3 regions of the Thalassospira indica genome follow, and region 3 is predicted to be linked to each of the others. Evidence: predicted binding sites of a transcription regulator. Region 3 holds the regulator's gene; each other region holds the start of a gene.
What was found. Region 3 encodes PhoB, which activates phosphate uptake and scavenging genes when phosphate is short. Its sites were predicted from a motif close to TNTCATAAAACTGTCA; they were not measured.
Positions count from the first base shown of each region.

Region 1: phnC (phosphonate ABC transporter ATP-binding protein) is a predicted target of PhoB. The motif match lies at 5,103-5,118, and genes of this name have one in related genera.
Region 2: DY252_RS09420 (RNA degradosome polyphosphate kinase) is a predicted target of PhoB. The motif match lies at 5,932-5,947, and genes of this name have one in related genera.

Region 1 is NZ_CP031555.1:4,361,746-4,372,208, forward strand. Features, by position in the region: gene DY252_RS20390 (alpha-D-ribose 1-methylphosphonate 5-triphosphate diphosphatase) at 1-116, shown strand, start outside; gene phnN (phosphonate metabolism protein/1,5-bisphosphokinase (PRPP-forming) PhnN) at 158-697, shown strand; gene DY252_RS20400 (DUF1045 domain-containing protein) at 767-1,468, opposite strand; gene DY252_RS20405 (LbetaH domain-containing protein) at 1,564-2,211, opposite strand; gene phnE (phosphonate ABC transporter, permease protein PhnE) at 2,214-3,026, opposite strand; gene phnD (phosphonate ABC transporter substrate-binding protein) at 3,095-4,111, opposite strand; gene phnC (phosphonate ABC transporter ATP-binding protein) at 4,182-5,027, opposite strand; gene DY252_RS20425 (Ldh family oxidoreductase) at 5,332-6,327, opposite strand; gene DY252_RS20430 (META domain-containing protein) at 6,562-7,020, shown strand; gene DY252_RS20435 (BCCT family transporter) at 7,154-8,824, opposite strand; gene DY252_RS20440 (universal stress protein) at 8,889-9,302, opposite strand; gene DY252_RS20445 (ABC transporter substrate-binding protein) at 10,163-10,463, shown strand, end outside.
Region 2 is NZ_CP031555.1:1,990,393-2,000,855, forward strand. Features, by position in the region: gene DY252_RS09400 (LysR family transcriptional regulator) at 1-742, shown strand, start outside; gene DY252_RS09405 (DUF1835 domain-containing protein) at 766-1,737, opposite strand; gene DY252_RS22465 (hypothetical protein) at 1,737-2,078, opposite strand; gene ppx (exopolyphosphatase) at 2,176-3,657, opposite strand; gene DY252_RS09420 (RNA degradosome polyphosphate kinase) at 3,684-5,831, opposite strand; gene DY252_RS09425 (SixA phosphatase family protein) at 6,022-6,558, shown strand; gene aspS (aspartate--tRNA ligase) at 6,801-8,588, shown strand; gene DY252_RS09435 (hypothetical protein) at 8,640-9,185, opposite strand; gene DY252_RS09440 (SPOR domain-containing protein) at 9,406-10,347, shown strand; gene DY252_RS09445 (EipB family protein) at 10,347-10,463, shown strand, end outside.
Region 3 is NZ_CP031555.1:805,854-816,316, reverse strand. Features, by position in the region: gene DY252_RS03955 (SDR family oxidoreductase) at 1-48, opposite strand, end outside; gene DY252_RS03950 (calcium/sodium antiporter) at 135-1,097, opposite strand; gene DY252_RS03945 (cation:proton antiporter domain-containing protein) at 1,364-3,112, shown strand; gene phoB (phosphate regulon transcriptional regulator PhoB) at 3,192-3,890, opposite strand; gene phoU (phosphate signaling complex protein PhoU) at 3,907-4,629, opposite strand; gene pstB (phosphate ABC transporter ATP-binding protein PstB) at 4,652-5,455, opposite strand; gene pstA (phosphate ABC transporter permease PstA) at 5,457-6,806, opposite strand; gene pstC (phosphate ABC transporter permease subunit PstC) at 6,799-8,178, opposite strand; gene DY252_RS03915 (PstS family phosphate ABC transporter substrate-binding protein) at 8,314-9,348, opposite strand; gene DY252_RS03910 (hypothetical protein) at 9,759-10,058, shown strand; gene glcF (glycolate oxidase subunit GlcF) at 10,152-10,463, opposite strand, start outside.

The sequences.
Region 1 (10,463 bases), 1.1 Mb from region 3:
TTGATGATCGCGGGGAGATCGCGGTTGGCAAACGCGGCGACCTGATCCGTGTACACCATTCGCCTCATCATCCGATTGTACGCGGCGTCTGGCGCGAAGGTGTGCGGGTGTCATGACCGGGGCGCCTGCACATAATTGCAGATCAGGATATGGCCTTTTGGTCCTTGTCGTCGGTCCAAGTGGCGTCGGCAAGGACACCCTTCTCGATGCAGCGCGCGAAAGACTGGCTGATGACAAGCAGTTCTGCTTTCCACGGCGCTGCATCACCCGCCCGGCCGGATCGGCTGGGGAAACACACATCCCCGTCCGGCCCGAAGATTTCGGGCAAATGGCACGTCAGGGGGCGTTCCTGCTGAGCTGGATGGCCCATGATCTGGGCTACGGCATCCCACGCCATGTTCTTGGCGAGGTCGAGGCAGGCAAAACCGTCATCGTCAATGTATCGCGCAGCGTCATTGGCGATGCCTGTACCCTTGTCGGGCAAAACAACGTCCGGGTGATCAGCATCCGCGCCAGCAGCGAAGCATTGCGCAAACGGCTCGAAGCCCGGGGTCGCGAAGATGCCCCTGATATCGAACGCCGGCTTGCGCGCGCATCCGCCTATCAGATCGAGGGCGATCATGTTGTTCATGTTGATAATGATGCCGATCTTGAAACCGGCATCGCACGTTTCATCCGCGCAATTGAAATGCCATAACCGATTGCAAACCGCGCCTGAGGCTGTTTCAGCCATCCCAAAATGCTGCACCTTAAAAGCGCAGCATTTTTATCCGGCAAGCGGGAAGCGCTTCAGCAATCTGAACGGTTTCTGATCCCCCGGATCACCAAACAGACAGACTTCGCGAACGGTAAATGGTTCCTGACACAGCGGTGCGACAAAGCCGGACAGTGCCGCCTCGAAGGGATCGATCTGGTCGTCTGACAGCTTGTTGGTTAATGTCAGATGGAAGCGGAATTCTTCCATCACATAGGGATAGCCCCAGCGCACAAGATAGGCTTCCTGCCGATCCGTCAGACCGCTAGCACGGCGTTTGTTCATTGCCGCTTCGTCTTCGGGCTGGCGAAAGTAATCCAGTTCGCGCACCAGTGTTGCCGCAAGGTCGACCAGATCTGCGACGGGTTCGGTTGGAACAAGGGCCAGAAAACGACCCATCGCCTTTAAGACCAGATGCCCACACGTTACCGGTGCAGTCGTTTTGCAAAGGCGCGAAACGGCTGCTTCCAGGTCACTGCAATCCATTCCGCTTGGCAGTGCGAATGGCGGTTTCAGGGTGCCATGAAAGCCGTATCGCGTCGGCGACGTGGTTGCCACCACAATCTCGGCCTCTGTCAGGCCCGCAACAGTTGGACGGGCCAACTGGTTTCCGGTTTCCGGATCACGCCCCAGCCAAGCATTGCCAAACTGCCCCAACGCGCTTTGCGGTTCTGGCGCATAATAAAGCGCGTAGCGTTGATATTGGTCGGTCATGAGTGAACTCTGGAAACGGGTGACGTGGCGAGAAACGCCGAAGGTCAGTAGCTTAACCTTCGGCATCCATCATAACACTGAGAAATATTGATCGGTTAAACCGTATCGTATTTCAGGCAAAAGTCACGCACCGGAAGCGTTCGGAAATCCTGCAACCTTTCGCGCAGCATTTCATGCGACCAATCCCACCAGCGAATGCGCAACAGGGCATCGACGATGTCTGCCTTAAACCGGGGGCGCAGGGGGACAGCCGGAATGCCTGTCACAATCGTGTAGGGCGCGACATCCTTGGTAACCACCGCACCAGATCCAACCACCGAACCGATGCCAATGGTGACACCACCCTGCACAATCGCGCCGTGCCCGATCCAGACATCATGCTCCAGACGCACGCGTTTTTCGCGACGCCAGTCAAAAAACGCCGGGTCATCTTCGCCCAGTTCATAGGCTCTGGAACGATATTGGAAATGATGCATCGATGCCCGATCCATCGGGTGCTGTCCCGGGTTGATGCGGGTATGGGCGGCGATATTCACGAACTTGCCGATATCGGAATAGATGATCTCGCTGTCATTCACGACATAGGAATAGTCATCCATTTTCGTTTCGCGCATCGAGGTACGTGCACCAACTTCGGTCCAGATCCCCATTTCGCAATCAACGACAATCGCTGTTTGGTCAATCGTGGGCTGTTCCGACAATGCCTTCATTGCCGGTTTGGCCTGCGTAATCTTAAACGCCATGATCAGGTCACCAGTTTACGCAGACGCTGGGACACCATATCGAGCAGGCTGACCGAGATAATGATGATGATCATGACTGCCGCTGTTTCCGCGTAATAGAAGCCACGGATATATTCCCACAGCACCATGCCAATGCCACCAGCCCCGACAATGCCCAGCACGGTAGCAGAGCGCACGTTGCTCTCGAAACGATAGAGCGAATAGGAAATCCACAACGGCAAGACCTGCGGGATCACACCAAAGATGACTTCCTGAAGCGCATTGGCACCGGTGGCGCGAATGCCTTCGACCGGTTCGGGATCAATCGCCTCGACCGCCTCGGAAAACAGTTTGGCCAAAACACCCGTGGTGTGAATCCAAAGGGCCAGAACACCAGCAAACGGGCCAAGACCGACCGCGACCACGAACAACATGGCAAAGACCATTTCGTTGATCGCGCGGAAGGAATCCATCAGGCGACGGACCGGCTGATAGACCCAGACAGGGACGATATTTTCAGAAGAAAGAATACCAAACGGGATCGAACAAACGATGGAAAGCGCTGTGCCCCAGATCGCAATCTGGATGGTGATCCACATTTCTGCGACATACATCTTCCACATCAGGAAGTCGGGCGGGAAGAAGCCCTCGGCAAAGTCGACCATGTTGCCGCTGTTTTCAAACAGCGCCATCGGGCGCATATCTGCCCCCTCCCACGACATGGCCAGAAGTCCAAGGATGATCGCCCAAAGCAGGAAGCTTGATGCCGACCGCTTAAGGTCACGCGGCGGAAGCTCCGTTGCGACAGATGATGTCGAAGAAATGCTGCTGTTCATCGTTCAAATCCCGGAATTAAAAGCAAACAGGGAGCGCATCTTTGATGCACTCCCTGTCGAAAAGTCGGTTACTGGTAAGCAACCAGGATGTCGAGTTCAGCAAGTTTCTTGTCGATCTCGGCAACGCGTTCTGCTTTTTCTTCAGCAGAAAGCTCTTCGGTGTTCTGGATTTTCAGCTTGTCCTTGAACAGGGCCAGCTGACGGATCGGGTAAAGCTGCGCGTTCGAGCTTTCCATGAAAAGACCCATGCCATCGGAGTTGTTGGCAAGAACTTCCTTGGCGCTTTCAACATCGCCGAAACGACCGTAACCAAGGAAGAATGCCTTGATTTCGGATTTCAGTTCGCGCGACAGGTCTTTACGGTAAACCATCGGGTCAGACGGGATCAGAGGCGAGGTCCAGATGACTTTGACCTTGTCGGTGATTTCCGGCTTGTTCATTTTGGTACGGCCAAGCTGCTCGGAGTTGTTGGCAGCAACATCAACCTGTTTGTTGGCAGTCGCCATCAGGTTGGTTTCGTGGTTGGCGTTACGAACAGTCTTGAAGCATTCCTTCGGATCAACGCCGTTTTTGGCGAAGACATAATAGGACGGAACCAGGAAGCCCGAGGTCGAGTTCGGATCACCGATACCGAAGTTCAGCGAACCATCACATTTCAGCATGTCTTCAAGGGTTTTGACCTTGTCGTTGTCAGCCTGCGTGATGATGTGGGAGTAGTAACCGTTCGAACCATCGGATTTGGAGGTCTGAACGAAGACTTCGCCACCGGCGCGGTCAACGGCTTCCATTGCCGACTTGTTACCGAACCAGCCAACATGAACCTTGCCAAAGCGCATGCCTTCGATGATGCCGGCATAATCCGGTGCAAAGAATGCCTCGACGTCTTTGCCAAGAGCTTCCTCCATGTCATCGATCAGCGGCTGCCACTGAGCTTTGAGGTTGGAAGTAGATTCGGTCGAAATGATACCGAAAACGATGGTTTCCGGATCCTGTTCGAGCGGCTTGAATTCAACATCGGCCTTGGCAACGACGGATGCCAGCATCGTGGCCGCAAATGCTGCGGATGCGATTGTCTTAACGTTCATAAGAAGTCCCCTGTCAGAATAGATTTCGACATGTTTCGAGAAGGTAAGGCAGTCATGACAACTGGCCCGGCTAGCTTGTTGCGACAGCCAGGTCCTTTTCTGCGATGGGCCGTGTAACTGGCTCTGCGGCCTTTGCCGCACCATCGGCAAAAAGTTCGGAAGAATGTTCGCCGTAAAGTTCCTGAAGGAATTGCGGCGTCAGTTCGCTTGACGGTCCGTCAAAAACGACTTCACCATCGCGCATGGCGATGGTGCGTTTGCAGTAGTCTTTTGCGTAATCAACCTGATGAAGCGATACGATGACGGTGACGTTGTCTTCGCGGTTCACACGATCAAGCGTGTTCATCACCTTGCGGGACGATGCCGGATCAAGTGATGCAATCGGCTCGTCAGCAAGAATAAGTCGGGCACCCTGGGTAATGGTACGCGCAATCGCTGCGCGCTGTTGCTGACCACCCGAAAGGTTACGCGCCTTTTTCGACGCATGGGCATCAATGCCAACACGATGAAGCGCACTCATGGCGCGCATCTTTTCGGTTTTGGTAAACAGACCAAGCGAGCCGCGCCATGCCGGAACACGGCCCAAAAGCCCCATCAGGACATTGGTCAGAACCGAAAGGCGGCTAACCAGATTGAACTGCTGGAAAACAACACCAATCTCGGAGCGCACCTTGCGGGCACCGCGTGAAATCTTGCCATTTTCCTGAATGGTTTCGCCAAACACGACGATCTTGCCGCCATCGCGATCACCGCGCAGCAAACCGGCAATATGACGGATTAGTGTGGATTTACCCGAACCCGATGCGCCAATCAGCGCCACCATCTCGCCTTCCCGCACCTGCAGTTTGACGCCGCTAAGCGCACGCTTGTCACGGGTAAAGCTTTTGTTCAGTCCAGAGATATCTACAACCAGCATCAAAAGAGTCGCCTGAATGTGTTTCGCTGGATGAAGAAGCTACGCACAAACCGCGACTCTACGGTGACACTGATGTTACAGTTCGATGATTACGCAGAGCATATCGCCCCGACAACAATTAAACTTGTCTATACATCAAGAATTCATCGAAGTATTTACCAGTAATTTCGACATTATTTCTGTAATATTTTCAAAATTATCAACAAGAATTTGTCTGATGAATATCCAATTTTAAATCTACAGAACAGTCAAACATTCTGCATCAACCCTTTTGACACCGACACAGACACATCGACCACGAACTTTATTTAATTTGACTGATGGTCTCCATGACGTCGTCTTCGATCTCAAGCCCCTGCGCTTCGGCAAGTGCGCGCGCCTGCTTGCCGCGACGCCCTGGCAAACGCACGCCTTCTTCTGCCGCAATCTCGTTGGCAATATAGGCAAGGTGCTCCATTACACCGACACCGCCGGTTGCCTTGGGATCAATGGCTATGATCAGTTGTCCAAGCGCAGGCGGCGCACCTTTGTCATCAAAAAGTGACGAAGACTGGTGGCCGAACTGTGCACCGGTAAGACCAGCCGCAAGAAGTTCCACCATCATGGCAAGTGCCGCCCCCTTGACCCCACCTGCCGGGATCATCGTGCCATCAATGGCTTTCACGGCATCGGTGGTCGGATTGCCATCCACATCAAGCGCCCAGTCATCGGGAATGGCGACACCCTTTTGCTTGGCGGCCATGATCTTGCCGCGCGCGACCTTTGAAAGTGCAAGGTCGATGATGATCGGATCACCGGCATCCCCGACCGGTACACCAAAGGCAATCGGGTTTGTGCCAAACATCGGGCGCCGCCCACCCCATGCCGCCATGGCCGCCGGGGCATTGGCAAACATCATCGCCGCCAATCCCTTTTCTGCCAGACGTTCGACCGTAAGCCCCATAACCCCCGCATGATGCGACCTGTGGATTGCGGCAATCGCAATACCCTGGGCGCGGGCCATGTCGGGCAATTGATCCATCATCAGATCCAGTGCCGGATAGGCAAATCCATGCTGCGCATCAATGCGCAAAACGCCAGGTGTCGGCTTTTCAAAGATCGGGCTGATCATGCCATCAACCTTGCCGACCTTTGCCTGCGCGCTATAGGCCGGCACGCGACGAAAACCGTGCCCACCTTGCCCGGATGCCTCAGCCGTCACAAGTGCCGTTGCGACCGAGGCCGCATTGTCTGCCCGCACATTGCAACGCATCAAAGTTTCGCACACAAGTGCGTGGGCATCTTTCACGGAAATCTTCATCGTCAGGTAACCTTGATTTTCAAAGTGGGGCTTTGGAACCGGGAAACGAGCGCAAGGATCATGCGCCTGCAGGATCCGTAACATAGCCCCAAGCCATCCCTGCGCGCAAAGCCGTTTTGGGTGCGACCAGAAGCGCCTTTGGCGCAAACGACATTGAAAAATATGATACCATCACCAGAATTTGCGAATAACAGGATCGCGCGGAGGCCGCGCAAGCATTACAGGAATTCAGATATGCGTCAGGTTAAACACAGGATCGGCTTGCCTTTGGCATTGGTGGCGTTGGCATCACTTGCGGCCTGCGGCACCGCATCCACAGGCAACATGACAACAGACTGGGCAAGTGTAACCGATCAGGAATGGCAACTGGTGCAGGTCATTGATGGCAACAGCACCCTGTCGCCAACCCCGCCTGTCATGGCGACCGCCACATTTTCCAGCGAAGGCATGGTGTCGGGCAATGCGGGCTGCAATCAGTATTCAGGTAGTTACGAACAAGCGGGATCGTCACTCGGTGTCGCGCAGCTCGCCATGACACGAAAGATGTGCATCGCCGGCGACGCTATGCAGATCGAAAATGCCTTTAGCGGCGCATTCGTCTTGGTCAGCAGCTGGGACGTTGTTGATGGGCGTCTTGTTCTCAAGGACAATGACGGCGACATGGTTATCGAGCTGACACCCGCCGCACAATAAGCACATTGGCATCAATCTCATACCGCCGACGCACCATGCTTGCGCGAAATGAAAAAAGGGGCACCAGTTGGTGCCCCTTTTCTTTGACAGGTATCATAACCGCCAAACGGCGAGATACGCATATGTCGATATTCTAGTCCTTGCTGACCGTCGCCTCGGAATTGGCACCGACGGCCTTGGGTTCGGTCCGCAGACCCTGGATGATCGAATAACAGGCCATCAGAAGGACAATCGCAAACGGGAAGCCGGTCGAAACCGCCATCGCCTGCAATGATCCAAGACCACCGCCCAGCAGCAATGCAATTGCAACCAGACCTTCGAAGGTGCACCAGAACACGCGCTGCGGGACCGGTGCGTCGACCTTGCCGCCTGCGGTGATGGTATCAATCACAAGCGAACCAGAGTCAGACGAGGTCACGAAGAACACGATCACCAGAACAATCCCGATGAAGGAGGTGATGGCTTGCAGCGGAAGCTGATCAAGCATGGTGAACAGTTTGATCGGCAGACCTGCTTCGGCAATGGCGGTAACGCCTTCGGTCACCATATGCACCGCGGTGCCGCCAAAGGCCGTCATCCACAGAACACACACCAGCGACGGAATAATCAGAACGCAGGTGATGAATTCACGCACGGTACGACCACGCGAAACACGCGCAATGAACATGCCGACAAACGGTGACCAGGAAATCCACCAAGCCCAATAGAAGGACGTCCAGCCCTGGCTGAAGTTGGCGTCTTCACGACCGACCGGGTTTGAAAGTGCCGGAAGATATTGCGCATATGACAGCAGGCTCGAGAAGAAACCGGTGATGATTTCCATCGTCGGACCAACCAGAACCACAAACAGCAACAGAAGTGCTGCAAGGATCATGTTGATTTCCGACAGACGCTTCACCCCGGCATCAAGCCCCGCCAGCACCGAAATAAGTGCAACACCGGTAATCCCGATAATCAGGAAAACCTTCGATGTATCGGAAACCGAAATGCCAAACAGGTAATCAAGCCCGGCATTGGCCTGTTCCGCTCCGAAGCCAAGCGAGGTCGCAAGACCAAACAGGGTTGCGAACACCGCCAGAATATCAATGAGGTGACCGGTCCAGCCCCACACACGTTCGCCAAAGATCGGATAGAAGATCGAACGAATGGTCAGCGGCAGGCCCTTGTTAAACGAAAACAGTGCCAGTGCCAGTGCGACAGTGGCATAGATCGCCCACGGGTGAAGACCCCAGTGGAAAATGGTTGCAGCCATGCCAAGATCAAATGCAGCATCGGCATCACCGGCGGCCGCACCAAGCGGCGCCCAATCGGTACGAAGACCATCTTCACCGACAGCAATTCCACCCATCGAGGATGTGAAGTGCGAAATCGGTTCTGACACACCATAGAACATAAGACCGATGCCCATGCCTGCAGCAAACAGCATGGCAAACCAGCCGGCATAGGAATAATCCGGTGTTGCATCCGCACCACCAAGGCGCACACGGCCAAGCGGCGAGACAATCAGAAACAGACACAACACAACAAATACGTTGGCAGCAGACAGGAAGAACCAGTCAAGCGACGATGTCAGCCAACCACGCAGGTCGTTGAACATCGGCCCGACACTTTCCTGAAAGGCCAGGGTGAGAAAGACGAATGCAACAATCGCAAGACCCGAAATCAGAAAGACCGGGTTATGGACATCCAGTCCAAATGGCCCGATCTCTGCTTGGATATTGTCTTGCCCGATTTCATATTCTGTATCAATCGGGTTCGCTGCACCGTCCGGGCTTTCAATGCCCGTGTCAGCTTCAGACCCCATTTGAAACTCCCTAGGTTAAATGATTATACAGCTACCCCTAGCCGTAAAGGTTCGTCCGCATCCTCTAACGCACGAGGAATACAGAAAGATCCGAGTGTGACGCGACATATCCGCCATGCGATGCAAAAATATGGTCGGCAATACCGGGCACGTGCGATGCCATGACGATGACGTCGGCACCAAGCTCGTCGGCCTTGGCGACAAGTTCCTTGCTGAGATCCACCGCCGGATCATGCGAAATATGCGCGACTGCCTTGGTGCTTACACCATGCTTGGACGCCAGATCCTCGGCGAAAGCCTGAAGTTTCTGTTCAAATTCCTTTGGCGTATGTGCCACCGATGACGGCGTATTGGTACCGACACCGAGAAGGCTTATCTCGGCCTTGTAATGCTTGGCTAGATCGACCGCCGTTTTAATTGCTTTGTCCAATTTTTCAACGTGGGCCAAATCGACAGGCACGAGCATCTTCTGATACATTCATTCCTCCGTTATGTGCACCACCCCTGAAGTCCGTGGTTTCACGAAATATCAGGGCAGCGAAAAGAACCTAACATTGACTGTCTACAAAATCAAAAACGGGCTTTCGAAAGTGCGCACAAGCAATGCTGCAATATTTGCCGTAAAATTCCGTCACACGGTTTGACAGTACTCGTTGCCGAAAATTGACCTGACCACATTGGGAAACTGCACCTAAAGTCGAATCGCCAGATGATTATTTTTCAGGTTTCCAAACAAAACATCGGGTGCCTTTAAGCGAATTTTCGATGTTCGAACTTGAAAATTTTAAAAATTTTTTCTCAATCAAAATCGGCCTGTCCAACCCATCGGCTTTTCCACCCGTAAACCCCTTAATTGGCAAGGCGTTTCTTGGCAAAATCCATCGGATTTCTATTCTATTTTTCAGAGAGTTTCACATGATAAAACTCTATCCCCGGATGCCGAAAAATCGCACGGCCATGCGCACTTGGCTTGATGAAGCCCCCAAACTCGTGTCACGATGTGCGCGATTTGTGCACTGTCTGTCCCACACAACATGTGCCTCCAGATCAGAACACCATAAGTTCTGAATGGACATATTTGCTGGATCCGTCTTGTGAAAGGCAGGCATCCATGGCCGTGCACATACCCGAAAGGGAAAATTATTGTGGCCAACGGGGGAGTTGATCAACTGCGCAATAGCGGTGCCATGGCGCAACAGCACATCTTCATGCTGCATGCCCGTTTGTGTCTGAACGACACCCCAACCTGCACAACCAAGCACAACCAAATCGCGGGTAGGATCTGCCACACCATTAAAATAATTCAGCAAAATCAAAAGCATCAGAGAAGGAACAGGGATGACTGACCCTATCAAGTATTTCGCGTCACGCGTCACAGCATCTGAAATGAACCGTCGTGAATTCATCGGCCGTTCGATGGCCGCCGGCCTGACCCTTGCCGCTGCCACAAGCCTTTATGGCAAGGCTGCCATGGCACAGGAACCAAAGCGCGGCGGGCATCTGAAACTTGGCCTTCAGGGCGGGGCTTCGACCGACGTTATTGATCCGGCAAAATCCTCTTCGCAATTCACCTTTGCCATGAACCGTAACTGGGGCGACACCCTGGTTGAATCGCACCCGACCAGCGGCCTTGCCGTAC
Region 2 (10,463 bases), 1.2 Mb from region 3:
GGGCCGCTCAGTTGCGCCAACGGCGCATGCCGATGAAATCGCGCCACAGGTGCGCGTGTTGTTGCAGGGGATGCGCGGTCTGACCCGCGTGGTGGCGTTTGATCCCAGTAACCCGGATCATGGTGCGCGCTTTGTGATTGGTGCCAATGATTACGAGGTAGCGGTGATTTTGCCGGCCCTGATGAAGCGGCTGCAAAATAGTGCGGCGGATGTGCGGCTTCAGGTCGTATCGGTGCCCGGGGTAGACCGCATGGTCAAATGGCTGCGCGACGGCACGATTGATCATGCGATCACGATCGATTCATCTGGCAAACATGGCGATATCGCCCGCCAGGGCCTGTTTCGCGAACGGATGCGGTGCTTTTATGATCCGGCATTTCACGATACACCGCCCGATACGCTGGACCGGTATTGTGCGGCCAGTCATGCGCGCGTGATGATCGGGGCCAATGACAGTTCGGAAATTGATGACATCCTGCGTGGCCTTGGTCGATCCCGCCGTACAGTATTACAGGTGCCGACCTTTGCCAGTGTTGCCAACCTGATCCGCGGCACCGATATCATCGCCACCCTGCCATCGCGCCTGTCAGGCTCCATGATGCAAGGGTTTGGCCAGTTCGACCTGCCGCTCGCGTTCCGCGAATATGGCTTTGCCCAATACTGGCACGTCCGCAACGCCGCCAATGCGGCGCATAAGTGGCTGAGAGCCGAGATTTTCCGGGCGTCGCGCGGGTTGGGGTAGCAGCAGGCGACAAAGCACGTCTGTTACGCCACGGCCGACGGCGTGATCTGGATGCCGCCGACCCACCGTGTGCCGGTGAAGTTATCAAGGAAATTCAGCTTGCCAGCCAGGGTTTCTTCGCCTGTTTCGGTTAGGGTGATGGTGCGTTCTGCCCAATAGGTGTTCTCATCGGCGGGCGAGAGTCTGAAGAGCGGGTCTTGGCAGTCCATCATCCACTGGATTTCTGACCAGAACATCAGATCGCCGAGATAGGGGAGCGGGTCATAGCTTCGCATCAGGTGGCCGAAGACCTTGCCGATGGGGAGCGCGCCTTGGTCCTTGATGATTTGCAGGGTGAGTTTTTGGGTCAGGCTTAAACCAGTTTGCGGATCAGGCAGTTCGGCGAGGTGGCGTTTGACGGCCTCTGGCATGTGGGGCAGGGGCGCGTTGCCGGTTTCCGCAAGTGTTTTAAGGTCGTTTGGGGTATCTTTGCGGACGGCCTTCCAGACTTTGCTGCCAAATGTCAGCATGTCGCTGTTAAGCGGCTGGCGTTGAGTGTTCCAGCACCAGATCAGACCATCGGTGGAGAGTTGACCAAGGCCGATGAAGCGGTCGATGGCTTCGGACGGGGGCGCGTGATTGACGGAGATGACGTCGATGTTGGTTTCGGGCTGGATGGTGGCGATGGCATCCATCAGGAAGGCCAGGATCAGCTGATCGTAGCTGTCATGTTCGAACCAGAGCACGACATGGTCATACTGCCCAAGGCGACCCAGCGCATCATATTCGCGCCTGAGACGTTCAAGTGCCGCCTCACCGGGCAGGTCGTAAGCACCGGCAATAAAGGCCGCACGGGTTTCGATGAAGGCATCGCGCGGCAGATCGGGCACCGGGCCCTGACAAAACGGATCGGAGAATTCCAGAAAATCGCCGATGAAGCCTGCGTGTTTGAGGCCATCGCGGATATCGGATCCGCAACGGACATGCAGCGTGGCCTGGGTGTCGAGCGGTTTCATTATTCGCCTGGGATCGGGGCGCCCGTGCTCGCCCGAAGGGCACTCAGCAATGAGAGCATGTTGTCGGGCACATCGGATGCGGCGATTTTGGCATTGGCCGGATCGTCGTCCGGATTGGCAAACAAGGGCGCAATATCGCCAAGTCGGGCAGACCGCAGTGCAATCAGAAGGTCAATCAGTGATTTCTCATCATCGCGGGCGGCAGCGCGAAGCTTTTCAATGTCTTCGTCGGTATCTGGCAGAACGGTTATTTCCTGACAAAGCGTTTGAAAGGACATGTGTGCCAGTGCGCCCACGATGTCACGCGCGGTATGATCGGATGGCTGTTTGGTGTCGGTCATGACACGGCACTCCTGATCAGAAAAGAGATCGATGATCGTGCCGGTTTTGGTGTGGGGCGTCAATAAAATGCGCGGTCTGATTGTGCGCGTCTGAACCCTATTCGGCGAGCCGGACAACACTTTCGCGGTTCATCAGCTTGGCCAGTTTCGACAGGCGCTGTTCAACGACTTCGCCGTACAGGGCCGATGCCTGCTTTTCGAATTGCAGGATCAGTTTGCCTTCTTCGAGCAGCAACTGCGTTTGCGGCAGGATGCCTTCGACCCCGCCAGAAAGCGTATGACCCAAGCGAATGACATGGCCAAACAAACGGCCCGTCAGGCGATCCTCGTCGCTGAGGATGCGGTCGCTGGCCTCATCGCCCTTGAAATTGCCGGTATAGCGCGAGCCGATGGTGTAGGCCAGAAACACCCGGTCGTGGTGGTTGAGGTCGATATAGGGGTGGCGCAGAATGCGGTTATAGCTTTGTTCTGCGCGGTAATCGGGATGTTCGTTCCAGCCGATATCCCCGATGATGCAGGCCGCCAAACGCAGCCGTTCGATATTGACCGGCAGTTCGGAGAAGATCGGCGCACACCACTGGGCGACTTCTTCGCCGTGCTGGTGGAACCGTTCGCCGTCTTCGGCAAAGCTAAAGCAGGCTTCAAGCACCGGATCGCGTTGACGCAGATCTTCGGGCAGGACTTCATACATCCAGCCTTCGCGAAGCCCGTGGCCGGAAAAGACAACTTCCTTTGGCTGCATGCGGGTCATCAGCATATTCATGACAAGCGATGCATGCGGCAGGCTGTCGATACGGCGTTTGGAAACACCGCCGATCTTTTCAAGCGAGACCCGGCTTTGCTGGGAAATGATGTGGGTCAGTTCGGCCATTTCCGATTGCGGCATGGCAAGATTATGCACCACCGAAATCGGATAGTTTTCCTGGGCAATGAACAGTTTGGCAATTGATCGCCAGGAGCCGCCAACCGCATAAAGCTGTTGGCCTTTGCCCTCTGCCAGCCAATCGACTGTATCCAGGTGCTGATTGATTTCAGCCGTCAGACGGGCCCGGTCAGAGCCAAAGACCGTATGCAGGCGCATGGCGCCCAAGGGCAGGCTGACACGTTTTTTGATCTCGCCCTGATCCAGTAAAACCAGTTCGAGCGATCCGCCGCCGATATCACCCATGATGCCCGATGCCATCGGATCACCCGATATGATGCCAAGGGCCGACAGGCGGGCTTCTTCAAGTCCGTCAATCACCTTGACCGTAAGACCGGTTTCCGATGCCACGCGATCACAGAATTCCTTGCCGTCGCTGGCAGCCCGCACAGCAGCGGTGGCCAGCACATCGACATGGGTGACCTTCATCGCACGCAACAGTTTCGCAAAGCGGTGCATGGCGACCACGGCAAGCTCCACCCCCTCGGGATTGAGGCGACCGGTGTTTTCCGGGTCACGGCCAAGGCCGCACATGACCTTTTCATTGAAGATCGGCATCGGTGCGCGGGTCATGCCATCAAAAATGACAAGCCGCACAGAGTTGGAGCCAACATCTATGATCGCGATGCGGTTGGAAGCCCGTTGGTCAGTCAGCATAAGATGTTGGCACCTGTTGGTCGTCTTTAGTCGTCAAGCTGTAGCACGGGAACATTCGGGTCGGCTTGATCCAGCGCACTTCCGCGGCCCGAAAGTGACGGGTTGGTCATGAAATACTTGTGCGACGAGAATGCATTTTCACCTGCCTCGCAGCGTTCATAGGAGCCGTCCGGCTGCAGATGCCATGCCTGTGCTGTGTCTTTCAGGTTGGCAATCATGATCTGTTCAACAATCTGTTGCTGACAGGTCGGATTTTCAACCGGAACCAGGGTTTCAACACGGCGGTTCAGGTTACGCGGCATCCAGTCGGCAGATGAAATAAACGCCTTGGCCTTGCGCGACGGGAGTTTTGCCCCGTTGGCAAAGACAACAATGCGCGAATGTTCAAGGAACCGGCCGACAATCGATTTGACGCGGATATTTTCCGACAGGCCCGGCACCCCCGGACGCAGGCAGCAAATGCCGCGCACGATCAATTCGATATGAACGCCAACCTGACTTGCGCGATAAAGCGCATCAATCACCACCGGATCGACCAGACTGTTCATCTTGGCCCAGATGCCAGATGGCTTGCCGGCCTTGCAGTTCTCGATCTCCTGATCGATGTGAGTGAGCAGGGTCGGGCGCAGGGTATGCGGTGCAATCGCGATTTTTTCAAGCGAGCGCGGGGTGGCATAGCCGGTCATGAAATTAAAGATGCTGGCCGCATCACGCCCGAGTGCCGGATCGCACGAGAAGAACGAGATGTCGGTATAGAACTTGGCGGTGATCGGGTGATAGTTGCCGGTCCCGAAGTGGGTATAGGTCTTAAGGCCGTGGGTTTCACGGCGGACCACCAGCGACACCTTGGCGTGCGTTTTCCAATCAAGGAAACCATAGACCACCTGACAGCCCGCACGTTCAAGGTCAGCCGCCCAGCGCAGGTTGGCTTCTTCGTCAAAGCGGGCTTTCAGTTCGACCATGGCGGTGACGGATTTGCCAGCCTCGGCCGCGGCGATCAGCGCCTTGACGATCGGGCTGTTTTCCGATGTGCGATAAAGTGTCTGTTTGATGGTGACCACATCCGGATCACGGGCGGCTTGCAACAGGAACTGAACCACCACGTCGAAATCTTCGAACGGGTGATGAACCACCAGATCCTTTTTGCTGATCGCGGCAAAGCAATCGCCGCCAAAGTCACGCACCCGTTCCGGATAACGTGCGGCATAGGGCGAAAACAGCAAGTCATGATGCAGATCAGAATCGATCAGCTGTTTGACATCAACAACGCCGAGCAGGCCATCGACCTTGACGACTTCTTCCAGTGCGACATCAAGTTCATCGATGACGAAATCAAGCAGGTCTTCGGGCATCGCCGCATTGACCTTTAGGCGGATGATGCTGCCGCGACGGCGACGTTTCAGTGCGGTTTTGAAAACGCGCACCAGATCTTCGGCTTCTTCTTCGATTTCAACGTCCGAGTCCCGAATGACGCGGAAGAAACCGTGTTCGATCATATCAAAGCCCGGGAACAGCTTGCCGAGATAGAGCAAGATCGCCTGTTCGACTGGAAGATAACGTTCATTGCGGCCCGGCAGGCGCAGGAAACGGCCGATTTTTTGCGGTACCGGAATAAGCCCGCGCATATTATGCCCGTCAGCCGGATCAAACAGCTGCATGACGATGGCAAAGCCAAGGTTCGGGATGAACGGGAAGGGGTGCGACGGATCAATGGCAAGCGGGGTCAGCGTCGGGAAGATTTCGCGCGTGAAATAACCATCCAGCCATTTGCGGTCGGTCTGGGTCAGGTCGCCCTGATCAATGACGGAGATGCCCTGTTTTTCCATCTCGCTGCTGAGCTGGCGCCAGACGCGTTGTTGATCCTGCATCAACTGGTTGGCATCAAAGGTAATGGCGCGCAGCTGTTCGGACGGGCTCATGCCATCCTGACTGACCTTGGTCATGCCAGCGCGGACCTGACCGACGAGACCGGCGACGCGCACCATATAGAATTCATCAAGGTTGCTGGCCGAAATCGACAGGAAACGCAGTCTTTCAAGCAGCGGGTGGCCGGTATTCTGGGCCTCTTCAAGAACGCGATTGTTGAATGCCAGCCACGATAATTCGCGGTTAATGAAGCGGCTTTCCGAATCAATGGTGATCGCGCTTGACTGAACTGCAGCGGCGTGTGTCACGCTATGCCTCCTGCGGATTGAGGGAACGTCCTTGAACTTATGCGACAGTTCCCGGTTGCAAATGGAGTATAGGATAACTGCTTGGGTGGGTGCAATTTTCTTAAATTTATGTGTCAGTTTTTCTGATGGCATCAAAGCCTTCGATATGGCATGCAGGTACACCGTTGATCATCATTCGCGAAACGAAGATATGAAGACGTTGCTGCTGCTTCGGCATGCCAAATCAAGCTGGGCGGATCCGGGTCGAGCCGACCATGACCGCGAACTGAACCGTCGTGGTGAAAAGGCAGCCCCTTTTATGGGGCGCTATCTGCGTCAGCATGAACTGGTGCCGGACCTGATCTGGTGTTCGACGGCGGCGCGCGCGGTGCAGACCCTTGGCCTGTTGGGGCGGGATTTCGCAACCGATGCCGACGTGATCTATAACGAAGACCTGTATATGGCGAGCGAACGGGTGTTGCTTGAAAGCCTGCATCACACCCATGAAGACGCCAAGCATGTGATGTTCATCGGTCATAATCCGGGGATCGAGATTTTTGCCCAGTCGCTGTATGGCGGTGGCAGTATTGAGGCGCGCGAGATCATGGCGCGCAAATATCCGACCTGCGGGCTTGCGCATTTCGAGTTCGATGTTGATCACTGGGGTGAAATCACACCGGGCAGCGGACGGCTGATCGACTTTATCAAGGTCAAGGATCTTCAGGCGGTCAAGATTAGTGCCGAATGATTTGATGATCTGCGTTGACTGATCTGCATTACTGGCACTTGACGAAGGCGGCCTGTCCGCGTTTTATACCGCTGAAATTTTGAGATGCCGTGCCAATCGGGCGGGGAAACATCACACGTAAGCGCTGTGGGTCGCACCGTGGCGCACATGTTGTGGTGCGTTTTTTGTTTGACAGCGCGGGTCTGGCATGCACCTTTGCGGCCAAATTTGCGGCCCAAAATATAAAGCAACCTGGAATGACAATGCATCCTTTTCGCTCTCATAACTGTAATGCGCTGCGCGCGACTGACGCCGATGCGGAAGTTCGCCTGTCTGGCTGGATTCACCGTAAACGTGACCACGGCAACCTTCTGTTCGTTGACCTGCGCGACCATTACGGCATCACCCAGGTCGTGATCGATATTTCGAGCCCGCTGTTCGAGACGCTTGATAAAGCGCGCGCCGAAAGCGTGATCACGGTCGATGGCAAGGTTGTCAAACGTACGGCCGAAACCATCAACCCCAACTTGCCGACCGGCGAGATCGAAGTTTATGCATCGAACATCGAAGTTCAGTCTTCGGCCGAAGTTCTGCCGATGCCGGTGTTTGGCGATGTCGAGTACGGCGAAGAGGTTCGCCTGCGTCACCGTTATCTCGATCTGCGTCGCGAGAGCGTGCACAAGAACATCGTTCTGCGTTCGCAGGTGATTTCGGCCATGCGTCAGAAAATGACCGCGCAGGGCTTCCTTGAAATCCAGACGCCGATCCTGACCGCAAGTTCGCCGGAAGGTGCACGTGACTTCCTGGTGCCGTCGCGTATGCATCCGGGCAAGTTTTATGCCCTGCCGCAGGCGCCCCAGCAGTTCAAGCAGCTGTTGATGGTTTCGGGCTTTGACAAATATTTCCAGATTGCACCGTGCTTCCGCGATGAAGACGCACGTGCCGACCGTTCGCCGGGTGAGTTTTACCAGCTCGACTTCGAGATGGCCTTTGCCACCCAGGACGACGTGTTTGCCGCAATCGAGCCGGTTCTGCATGACATCTTTGTCGAGTTCGGCGGTGGTCGTGATGTGACCCCGTATCCGTTCCCGCGCATTCCGTTCGATGAATCGATGGCGAAATACGGATCCGACAAGCCGGACCTGCGTAACCCGCTGATCATCTCGGATGTCACCGAGCCATTCCGCGGGTCGAGCTTTGGTATCTTTGCATCGAACATCGAAAAAGGTTCGGTTGTTCGTGCGATCCCGGCAACCGGTGCCGCATCGCGCCCGCGCAGCTTCTTTGACAAGCTCAACAACTGGGCCCGTGATGAAGGTGCGGCTGGTCTTGGCTACATCGTTTACGGCGAAGACGGCGAAGCAAAAGGCCCGATTGCCAAGAACCTTGATGCCGATCGTATCGCACAGATCAAGGAAATCACCGGCGTTGCCAATGGCGATGCGGTATTCTTTGCCTGTGACAAGGAACTGGCCGCTGCCAAGTTTGCCGGTAAGGTCCGTGACAAGGTTTGTGACGAGCTGGAACTGCGCGAAGAGGGCATGTTCAAGTTCTGCTGGATTGTTGACTTCCCGATGTATGAGGAAGACGACGACGGCAAGATCGAATTCAGCCACAACCCGTTCTCGATGCCCCAAGGTGGTCTGGACGCGTTGGAAAACATGAACCCGCTTGATATCAAGGCGTGGCAGTATGACATCGTTTGTAACGGTATCGAGCTGTCATCGGGTGCCATTCGTAACCATCGCCCGGACATCATGTACAAGGCGTTTGAGATCGCCGGTTATGGCAAGGACGTTGTCGATGACCGCTTTGGTGGCATGATCAACGCGTTCAAATTCGGCGCCCCGCCGCACGGTGGTTCGGCCCCGGGTGTTGACCGTATCGTCATGCTTCTGGCCGATGAGCCGAACATTCGTGAAGTCATTGCCTTCCCGCTGAACCAGCAGGCACAGGATCTGATGATGAATGCGCCGGCAGAGGTCGATGACAGGCAGCTTAAAGAATTGCACCTGCGTGTGCAGTTGCCGCCGAAAGCGAAAAAAGACTGATCTAAAAAACACTACTCAAAGTCGTAAATAGGGTACCTTGTGAAAGGCACCCTATTTTTTTAGATTTCTACAATTGTAGAGTACGACTGCGCGTTCCTTTGCATCGGCTTCAGACGCCCCAAAGTATGAGAATGTTGCGCTACAGCTAATCTCATTAAAAAATTCTTCTGTTATTGTTTGACCGGATGTAATTGTTTCAAATCTTGCGCCCAATCCAACGCTAGCATACTGTCCTCGGCTGGAGAAACCTGTACTATATACGCCGAGGAAAATGCCTGGGAGAATTTCCTTAGTCTCTCCAGGTGGTAAAATTACTTCTCCGCTTAGCTTTCTTCTAAATTCCAGAGATTCTTGGGTCTTTTTTTTATCTGCAATCAATTCGGCAATCGTTTGGCTGAGATTTTGATTCTCTGTCTGCAGAGAGTTTATCTCACCCATTGCCTTTGCTTGATTTAGTAAGGCTTCTTTGTAAAGGCCTTCCGCAGTTTCGAGTTCTTTCTGGGTAACGTAGTTTCCGGCACCAAAACCGATACCAACTGCTGTAAACATAGCCCCGGCAAGCCAAAGCAAAGATTTAAACTGCTCAATTGCTTTCATTTATCTACCTAAGAATGTGTTTTGAAGTATCTTTCCTATTTCAATCCATGTTCTTTTTATGTTTCTGCACTGTCAATCAAAGACTCATTAATTGAGATGGTGCTATGGTGGCAGAGATCATCGTAACTTCAGCTGAAAACGGTTTGGTTACCTAATATTAACGGGCTTTGGGCCACTGTAGCGGAGGAAAAGAAACTTCGATCCTTCGGGGGATGGCCTGTTGAGAAAAATTCTTGTGGTGGCGGCACCTTTGGCGCTTGGCGCGTGCGGGGGGCCGATTGAGTTGACGGTGGCAAAGCTTGCCGGTGATTTGATCAGCTATGTGTCGACCGGCAAAAGCACAACCGACCATGCGGTTTCTTTCGTTGCCGAGCGCGATTGTGCGCTGCATCGCCCGCTTCTGGAACAGACCATCTGCAAGGACGACGAAACCATCCTGGCCGAAGAGGCCGCAGCCCTTGCCGTAATGGGCGAGCCTGAGATTAAACAGGAACTGCGCGTTGCCCGCCCGGAAATCTATGCGGTGAATGCCCCGGCAGAGGATTGGTCACGCCCGAGTGCGACGGCGCTTAAATCCAACGCGATTGTCACCACCAACCTGCCGCCACTGACCCCGAAAAAGACGACTGATGATGCGGTTGATGCGGTTGAGGTTGCCTCTGCACGTGATCAGATCGAAGTCGAAGACGTTGCCGTTGATCGCAGTGACCTTGGCCCGATCGACCCGCAGGTCGAGGCGGATGCCGCCGTTGCGGGCTATGTCAGTGACGAACCGGTAACCGAAATTGCCACGCCGAAGGAAACCGTCACCGCTGCATTGGTCGATCCGGCTGTTATGGGTGACGGGGATGATGTGATGGTCAAACCGGTGGATGCAGCACTTGACGGGGACGCGCTTGCAGGCGATGACCTTGCCGCGCCGCTGCCCGGTGATTATGTGGTATTGGCAAGCTTTGCAGATGAAGCGCGTGCCAACAGGGCGCTGGGCCTTTATAAGGAATACCAGCCGCGCCTTTTGAATGCCGAAGTGAAGGGCAAGCCGTATCTTCGTGTTGCGGTCGGGCCGCTTTCGGCAGAACACGCACATGATTTGCGCCTTCTTGCTGCCAAAAAGGGGGTTAAAGATCCTTGGATTGTCGGAGTTGGCGCCACCGGAGAGTGATGTTGTCTGGATTTTTTTCAGAGATTAAGCAACGTCAGCGTTCCCTTAAAGGAACGCTGATCTTTTGTTTGGGTCTTGGTGGCTGTGCCGCGCAGGCTGGTAATGTGACGGGCATC
Region 3 (10,463 bases):
TTTTGCCGCACCGGTGATCAGAACGGATTTCGGGAATTGACCTGTCATTGGTGCCTTGATCCTTCGCAAAGTGTACGGACTGTCATGGGACAGACGGCCCGCGAACTGATTGAACAGATTAAACGCAATATGCTTTATGCTACGACAAGTTGGAAGACATAGACCAGATAGGCAATCACGAATGCAACACCGGTGATGCGCGAAATCTTGCGCATGGCATAGGCAACACCGAGCAAACCCACGGTTACCGCCAGCATGATCCAGATATCGGAATTCATGATCTGTTCAGGCACCGGGATCGGTGCGATCAGCGACACACCGCCAATGATCACAAGCAGGTTCAAAAGGTTGGAGCCAAACACATTGCCCAACGCCACATCGGAATGGCCGCGGAAGGCAGCAACCACCGATGCGGCGAGTTCCGGAAGTGACGTGCCAAAGGCGACAAGGGTCAGGCCAATCACGGCTTCGGATACGCCAAACTGTCGGGCGACTGAGACCCCGCCTTCAACCAGCCACTCGGCGCCAAACATCAGCGCCACAATCCCGATGACGGTGGCGATGATCGGCCTGGTCCAGCCTTTGGGCTTTTCGCCGACTTCGTCGACTTCTTCTTCGTGCAGGTGGCTGGCCTCGCTCGGCGAATTTTTGTCGTGCTGATAGGTGAAGTACCAGATGGCCGCCAGCACACAAAGCATCACCGCCCCGGCCCAGCGTTCGATCACGCCAAACATGCAAAAGGCAATAAACAGGACCGTGCCCAGCAACATGGTGCCACCATCACGGACCACGGTGACCCGCGAGGCCGCAACGGGTTTCAGAAGCGCCACCGCACCGAGAATAAGCAGGATATTGGCAATGTTGGAGCCAACAACGTTGCCCATGGCGATATCGGCCGTGCCCTTGAGCGACGCATTGAGCGAGACGACAAATTCCGGCGCCGATGTCCCGGCGGCGACAATCGTCAGACCGACGATCACCTTGGAAACGCCCAGCAAAAGTGCAAGACCAACCGCCCCCCTTACGATGAATTCACCACCTGCTGTCAGGAGAACAAGACCCGCGATGATCTGAAGATAGGGGATAAGCTGTTCCAAAATATCTGCTCGTTTCAAAAGCGATTAAACCGGCCCTTTGTCGGGCCCGCGGAAGATGGCATTTGGCGGCGCGAATGGCAAGTCATCAGGCGGTGACAATTGCCACAGCACCTGATCGCAGGATTCCGTGGTGAATTTCGCAAATGCCGCAAATTTACCCACGACTGGCAGGGTTATTTTCGTTATCGTTGTAATCTCGTTATTTTCAGGGATTTAGGTCCTGATACCCATTGATTATTTGACCGCCTTCCGGAACGAATTTCGCCATGCATCACAGCGTCCTGTTTGAGCTGTTTCTTATTCTGACTGCCGCGATCATTGCGGTGCCGATTGCGCACAAGCTGCGTGCGAATTCGATCATCGGCTTTCTGATTGGCGGGTTCTTTATCGGGCCGTTCGGCTTTGGCCTGATTTCCGAACGCGAAGACATTTCCACGGTTGCCGAACTGGGCGTGGTTTTCCTGCTGTTCATGATCGGGCTGGAGCTTTCGCGTGATCGTTTGCGGGTGATTGGCGGGCGGTTTGCCGGTCTGGGCGTTTTGCAAATTCTGGTGTCGATGGCAGCCCTTCTGGGGCTTCTGGTTGTCATGGAATTCCCGCTGCCGACGGCCTTGGTGATTGCCGGCGCCCTTGCGCTTTCATCGACCGCGATCATTCTCAAACAGCTTTCCGATGACAAGCAGCTCAATACCCGGTTTGGCCGTGCGGCCCTTGCCATTTTGTTACTGCAGGACGTGGCGGTTGGTCCGTTCCTGATTATGGTGCAGGCCGCAGGTGACGCCGGAACGGAAACAAGCCCGTGGATGAGCATCCTGCTTGGTTTCGGGTCGGTCGCGTTGTTGTTGCTCGTCGGGCGCTATGTGTTGCCGCGGCTGTTTCGCTATATCGCGTCGCTCAAGAACCCGGAACTGTTTGCCATCGGCACGCTGTTTGTTGTGCTGGCGGCCAGCACCTTGACCGAGGTTTCCGGGCTTTCGATGGCGCTGGGGGCGTTTATCGCAGGGGTGATGTTGGCCGAAACCGAATTCCGCCATCAGATCGAAGCCGACATTTCGCCGTTCCGCGGCGTGTTCCTGTCGCTGTTCTTTATGTCGGTCGGCATGTCGGTTGATGCCGACGTTGTGTATAACGAATTTGGCACCATCGTCATGTGGCTGGTGCTGTTGCTGGTGATCAAGACGGCAGTTTTGTTCGTTCTGGCACGTGCGATCCGGTTTGAAACCGGCCTTGCCATCCGGGTAGCCATGAGCTTGGCCGCCGGCGGTGAATTTGCCTTTGTGATGTTTGCCCTGGCCGCCCAGAATGGTGCTGTACCGCTTGAAATGGCTGCGATGCTGATCCCGGTGGTGGCGATTTCGATGGCGCTGACCCCGACCCTGATCAGCCTTGGTCACAAGATCGAGGAAAAGCTTCATCCCAAGGAAGAAGACCAGCTTGGCGTGATTGCCGAAGAGTCCGAGGGCATCCACCAGCATGTTCTGGTGATCGGAAGCGGCCGCGTTGGACGGGTTCTGGCCCGGTTGCTCAAGACGCGCAACATTCCGTTCCTGGTGCTTGATAGTGATGCACAGCAGGTTTCGCGGGGCCGGGCAGAAGGATTGCCGGTTTACTTTGCCGACGGGTCCAGACCGGAAACTTTCCGGGCTGCACATACGGATGAAGCAAAAATTGCGGTTGTTGCCATGGGGAACCCGCATGCGACCGAGAAGACGGTCGCCCTTTTGCGCCAGCATTACCCGCATCTGAAGATCTTTGCCCGTGCGCAGGACATCACCCATATCGGGCCGCTGTCGCGCCACGGGGCGGATGCCGCCATCCCGGAGGTTCTCGAAACCGGGTTGAGATTATCCGATCACGTTTTGGCGGCGTGCGACGTGCCGCAGGAAGACATTGATGCCGAAATCGCCAAATTCCGCCGCGCGGACATGCTTTTGATGAATGAACTGGCGCCGCGCCCGCAGCGCAAACCGTCAGGGTCGGAGAATGCGGACAAACCGGCGAAGAAAGAAACCTGAAGACGTTACGACGTTAAAACAAAACCCCCGCAGCAAATCGCTGCGGGGGTTTTTTAATTAGATCAGGCTCTAAACCGGGTTAGGCAGCGGTTTCAGAGTCCAGCGCATAGCCCGCGGCACGGACCGTGCGGATGATATCGCGGGTGCCCTTGACGTCATTGAGCGCCTTGCGCAGGCGGCGGATATGAACGTCAACCGTGCGGGTTTCGACATAGATGTTCGGCCCCCAAACCGCGTTAAGCAACTGTTCGCGCGAGAAAACCCGCCCCGGATGTTCGAGGAAATAGCGCAGCAGACGGAACTCGGTCGGGCCAAGATGGATCGATTTTCCATTGCGGCTGACCCGGTGGGCGGCGAGATCCATTTCGATGTCGGAATAGATCAACTGCCCTTGTGGTTGCGCCGGACCGGACCGGCGCAAAAGTGCGCGGATACGGGCCAGAAGCTCGCCAATGGCAAACGGCTTGGTGACATAGTCATCAGCCCCGGTATCAAGACCGCGGATCCGGTCGCCTTCTTCACCGCGTGCAGTCACCATGATCACCGGCAAATCGCGGCTTTCAGGCTTGCGGCGGATCTGACGGCAGACCTCGATCCCCGACATTACCGGCAGCATCCAGTCGAGCAAAACCAGATCGACATGGGTTTCAGCCAGAATTTTCAACGCTTCGTCACCGTCACCGGCTTCGACAACCTGCATCCCCTCGCGTTCGAGGTTGTAGCGCAACATGGTTACGATTGCTGCCTCGTCCTCGACGATAAGAACCGTTGGGTCCATCTTCTATGCTCCCGTGTCAGTCATTCGGTTCGACAACAGCGAAGTTCGCTGCGTCGTTTTTTGGCCGGTCAATCCCCGGCAGGTCTTCGCCCTTGATCCGGTAATAGATCGTTTCGGCGATATTGGTTGCGTGATCACCGATACGTTCGATGTTCTTGGCAATGAACAACAGATGGGTCGATGCGGTAATGTTGCGCGGATCTTCCATCATGTAGGTCAGCAATTCGCGGAACAGCGAATTGTACATATCGTCGACTTCCTGATCGCGTTCCCAGACCCGGTGGGCCTTTTCGGCGTCGCTTTCGATATAGGCATCCAGGACATCCTTGATGATTTCCTGGGCCAGCTTGGCCATGTTCGGGATCGCCTGAACCGGGCGGATCGGCGGGATCTGGTTCAGGACCTGCGCGCGTTTGGCGATGTTTTTGGCAAGATCACCAATGCGTTCAAGATCGTTTGACAGCTTGAGCGCGGTCACCACCTGACGCAGGTCATCAGCCATCGGCTGACGCAGGGCCAGAAGACGGACGGCAAAGTCCTGGACTTCCTGTTCGAGCACATCAATGCGCTGATCGGACAGGATGACTTTCTCGGCCAGTTCGGAATCGCGTTTGACGATGGATCTGATCGAGGAAATAAGCTGGCTTTCAGCAAGCCCGCCCATTTGCGAAATGATGTTGTTCAGACGGGTCAGTTCCTCGTCGAACGAACTTACGATATGGGTATGTTCATCAGCCATTTATGCGTACTCCTGGCGTCGCTTAACCGAAGCGGCCGGTAATGTAACCCTTGGTGCGTTCGTCCTTCGGGTTGGTAAAGATCTGATCGGTTTCACCGACTTCAACCAGCTTTCCGAGGTGGAAGAACGCGGTGCGCTGCGACACACGGGCGGCCTGCTGCATGGAGTGGGTCACGATCACGATCGTGTAGTTCGAACGCAACTCGTCTATCAGTTCCTCGACCTTGGCGGTCGCAATCGGATCAAGGGCCGAGCACGGCTCATCCATCAGGATGACTTCCGGGCTGACGGCAACCGCGCGTGCGATGCAAAGGCGCTGCTGCTGACCACCGGAAAGACCGGTTGCCGGTGACTGCAGGCGATCTTTGACTTCTTTCAGAAGACCGGCACGTTCGAGCGAGGTCATGACGATTTCATCAAGTTCGTCACGCGAATTGACCAGACCATGAATACGCGGGCCATAGGCCACGTTGTCATAGATGGTTTTCGGGAACGGGTTCGGTTTCTGGAACACCATGCCGATGCGCGCGCGCAGCTGAACCACGTCGATCCGCTTGTCATAGATGTCGCGACCATCCAGGGTAACGTCACCTTTGATCGTCACACCGTCAATGGTGTCATTCATCCGGTTCAGGCACCGCAGGAAGGTGGATTTACCACAGCCCGACGGACCAATCAGTGCGGTTACCTGCTGTTCGGGGATATCAAGGTTGACCTCATAGAGGGCCTGATTGTCGCTATAGAAAAGATCGAGCTTGCGCGCGGTCATTTTCGGGTTTTCGACCGACGGCTCCGCCGTCATTGCGCTCTGGGATACAGCAGCCATTTTACCACTTCCGTTCAAATTTTTTGCGCAGATACACAGCCAGTCCATTCATCAGGACAAGGAAGGCCAGCAACACCATAATCGCTGCCGAGGTTTTCTCGACAAAGGCACGTTCCGGGCTGTCTGCCCACAGATAGATCTGGACCGGCAGAACCGTTGCCGGGTCAAGCGCCCCGCCCGGGATATCAACAATAAAGGCCACCATCCCTATCATCAGAAGCGGTGCAGTTTCCCCCAATGCCTGTGCCATACCAATGATCGTGCCGGTCAGAATGCCCGGCATGGCGAGCGGCAAGACATGGTGGGTCACGGTCTGAACCGGTGATGCGCCAAGCCCAAGAGCGGCCTGACGGATCGACGGCGGCACCGCCTTGATCGCCGCACGCGATGCGATGATGATCGTCGGCAAAGTCATCAGCGCCAGCGTCAAACCACCGACAACCGGGGCCGAGCGCGGCAAATGCATGACATTGAGATAGACCTCAAGCCCCAGCAGACCAAACACGATGGATGGAACCGCGGCCAGGTTGTTGATGTTGACTTCAACAATCTGGGTGAAGCGGTTCTTGGGCGCGAATTCTTCGAGATAGATCGCCGCCAGAACCCCAATCGGGAAGGACAATGCCAAAGTCACAAGCAGGGTATAGAACGAGCCAACAGCCGCCCCCCAGATACCGGCAAGTTCCGGTTCGCGGGAATCGCCACTGGTAAAGAAGCGGGTGTGGAACTGTTTTTCCACCGCACCGTCAGCAACCAGTTCGTTATACCAAGCGACTTCGTTGTCATTGAGGCGACGGTCGCCTTCGTCAACGGTGGGATCGATATAGCCCTTGTTGAGCATGTCGAAATCATCACCGGAAATCAGCCAGATGGTGCGCGTTTGGCCAATCAGGCTCGGATTTTCGAGAACCCGTTCGCGCAGATCATAAGATGCGCCGCCTGAAACGATGCCATAGAGATCACGTTTGTCACTGCGCGAGGTCACATCCGGGAACCGATCACGCAGCGCCTGTTTGACCAGACCATCAAAGTTCGCGCGCCCGATCACGTCGGGATCGCCGGTCCGGTCCGGATCGATCACAGCCGGATCAAAGGTCACTTCGAGCTGGACATAGGTCTGGTAAAAGGCGCTGTAGCCTTTAGAGCCGATCGAGAGTGCCAGCGTGCAAAGCGCCAGCAGCGCCAAACAGATCGCAACCAGACCATAGCTTTTAAAGCGGCGTTCGGCCGCGTAACGTTTCTTGATGTTACGGGCGATTTTCGGGCTGTCCCAGTCAACCGGCTTGCGCAGATTGTCAGAGATCACTTTGGCCGCAGCTCTGTCTTCCATAAGAGATGCCATATCAGTCATATTTCTCGCGATACTTCTGAACAACCTTAAGGGCAAATACGTTCAGCCCCAAGGTGACAAGGAAAAGAACCAGCCCCAACGCGAAGGCCGAGAGGGTTTTTGCACTGTCGAACTCCTGGTCGCCGACCAGAAGCGTCACGATCTGCACGGTAACAGTGGTCACCGCCTGAAGCGGGTTCACCGTCATGTTCGCGGCAAGACCAGCGGCCATCACAACAATCATGGTTTCACCAATCGCCCGCGAAACGGCCAACAGAACCGCCCCGACAATACCGGGCAAGGCGGCCGGGAAAATCACCTGCCGGATGGTTTCCGATTTGGTCGCCCCCAATGCATAGGACCCGTCACGCAGCGATTTCGGCACCTGCGACATCACGTCATCAGACAGCGAGGACACAAACGGAATGATCATGATGCCCATGACAAGACCGGCGGCCAGCGCACTTTCCGAACTGACATCGAGGCCGAGGATCGCGCCATTGTCGCGCAAGAACGGTGCCACGGTGAGCGCGGCAAAGAAGCCATAGACAACCGTTGGCACGCCCGCCAGAATTTCAAGTGCGGGTTTGGCAACAGCGCGAAATTTAGGCGCGGCATATTCGCCCATATAAATGGCCGAAAACAGGCCGACCGGCACCGCGACACACATGGCAATCAGCGTAATCAGCAAGGTACCGACAAACAGCGGAATCATGCCAAACGCCCCCTCGGACGCCACCTGATCGGCACGGATCGCGGTTTGCGGGCTCCATTCCAGACCAAACAGGAAGTCGAGCGGGTTGATCTTGCTAAAGAAATGCAGGGTTTCGAACATCAGTGAAAACACGATGCCGACCGTTGAAAGGATCGCAATCGCCGAACAGACAATCATGATCGCGCGCGAGATGCGTTCAACATTGTTGCGCGCGCGCATATCCGCTTCAATCCGTCGATAGGACAGGACAAGACCGGCAAGCGCAACCGACAGCATGACAACCACCAGCGCCGCATTGGCGATGGTTTGCAAATTGGCAAGTCTGCGCCCGGCATCAACAATTTCCGGCGACACGGTGAGATGTTCACCGCCACCGGCGGCGATCTGGGAAATGCTGTTGAGCGCCAGCGACAGACGACCGGAGTCACCAACTACTTCCTGCGGCAGGTCCGACACGATCAGGGCTTCAATCACCGAGCCCTGGAACATGTACCAGATCAAAAGCAAAAACAGCGCGGGAAGCCCGCACCATGCTGCTGTGTAGGCCCCGTAGTGAACCGGCAAGGAATGAAGATTGCTGTGCCGGCCACCAGAAAGGGCAACAGCCCGCTGGCGTCCGAAATAAAAGGACAGCGCGCAAAGTGCGGCAACCGCGAGCAACAGGAAAGACAGGGACATTATTTGAGATCCGTTCGCCAGATGAGCCTGCAAAGATCAGTTCGTGAGGCCAATAGGACAGAAACAATAAACAAATCAAGCAATGATATAAAGAAACCGGTGGCAGAAAAGGCTGCCACCGGTTGAAAGATCGCGTTACATGCTCAGCGGCGAAAGGTTCATCGCAGCGTTACGAACAGCTTCACGCTCAGCGGCATCCATCGGGATCAGGCCACGGTCAGCAAGGTAACCTTCTTCACCCCAAGCTTTGTCAGCGGTGAATTCAGCAAGATATTCCTTGATGCCCGGAATGGTGCCAACGTGCGCGTTCTTCACGTAGAAGAAGAGCGAACGGGAAACCGGATAGTCACCAGCAGAGATTGCTTCGAAGGTCGGAGCAACGCCACCGATCATCGAGCCCTGGAGCTTGTCGCCGTTCTGGTCAAGGAAGGAGAAGCCGAAGATGCCAAGTGCATCATGGTTGGCTTCGAGTTTCTGAACGATCAGGTTGTCGTTCTCGCCAGCTTCGACATAGGCACCGTCTTCACGAACGCCAGCGCAAACAGCTTTGTGCTGATCTTTGTTGGTGTCTTTAAGAGCGGCGATTGCCGGGAACTCATCACAAGCTTCTTCGAGTACCAGCTCGGTGAAGGCATCACGGGTACCGGAGGTCGGCGGCGGGCCGAGAACTTCGATTTTAACGTCCGGAAGGCTCGGATCGATTTCAGCCCAGGTGCTGTACGGGTTGTCGATCAGCGACTGGCCGTCTTTGGACGGAACGGTTTTTGCCAGAGCAAGGAAGATCTGCTCTTTGGTCAGGTCGAGCTGCGGCGCAGCGTTGGAGTTCGACAGAACGATACCGTCGTAACCAACTTTAACTTCGGTAACTTCCGAAATGCCGTTCTTCGCGCAAGTTTCAACTTCGGACTTCTTGATGCGACGCGAAGCGTTGGTGATGTCCGGATGCTGTTCGCCAACACCGGCGCAGAACAGCTTCAGACCACCGCCAGAGCCGGTAGATTCGATAACCGGCGTTTTGAAGGAGGTGGTTTTACCGAATTCTTCTGCAACTGCGGTTGCGAACGGGAAGACGGTGGACGAACCAACGATACGAATCTGGTCGCGTGCTTCGGCAGCGCCAGCAAAGGCAACGCTCATAAGCGCCGCAACAGCAAGAGTCTTCTTCATCATAAATTCCCCAATGGTAGTTCCACTTCGGAACGGTGCAACGATCTGCGAGGCGGACTCTACCGCTGGGTGCTTACGGTATTGTGTCGCTTTTGTTAACGTTATGTGACAACGTATCAGAGCAGTAAAAACAGCCACTTATTATTAATAAAATCAATAAGTTAGCATTTTTCGACAACCATCCGAAAACGGTGGTTTTTCACTTCAACATGGCAAAATCGCGATTGATTGCGAAAGGCTGTAACAAAAACTGTCACATTTCGTCCAAAGGTGACCTTGGGTGTCGGGGAATGGCGAGAATTGACGATAATTGCCAGCTAACCCTTTACATAGCCCCGTTTCCAAGCAACTCTTGTGCGTAGGGACCAAAAAATGCCGCGCACAAATGTGCGCAGCCATAACAGGAGCACTTGATGAGCACCGCTGCACTCGACGAAATTCAGGAACTGATTCAGAAGCTGTCTGGCGAACTTGGAGATATGTCAGAGGCTGCGTCGCGCCATATTGATGATCTGCATGTTGCGGTCAATAACGTCGCATCGCACGTTCTGGCGATCGAGGCAGTTCTGTCACTGGTGGCCCAGAAGGTCGAGGTTGACGAAGCCGAAGCAATCAAGTGGATTCGTGACAAGACTGCGGCCTATGCCGAAGACAGCAGCGAAAGCTCTGCCGCAGAAGGCATTACAAAAAGCCTGCTTGGCAAGGAAGAGTAAGGCGCCCAGTCGCACGGACTTACGAAATCAAAAGGACGGCAGAGGTTATTCCCTGCCGTCCTTTTTGTTTTTCGGTTTTGATGCAACTGGTGCCTAGCCCGCAAGTTCGGTCGGCTTTATCCGGTCGCGCAGTTTTTCAGGCACCGGTCCACCCGCCGCCCAATCAAGGAGCTGCACCGTGTGCAGAACTTTAAGATCGTCGGTTTCGATCTGGACCATGCAGCCGATATTCCCCGTTGCCACCAGATCAGGCTGGGTCGCACGGATATTGCCGCGTTTGCGTTCCTGAAGCTGGCCGGCGATTTCGGGCTGCAACAGGTTATAGACCCCGGCAGAGCCACAGCACAGATGGCCTTCGGCGATTTCAGCCACTTCATACCCGGCCTGTTTGAGAAGATCACGGGG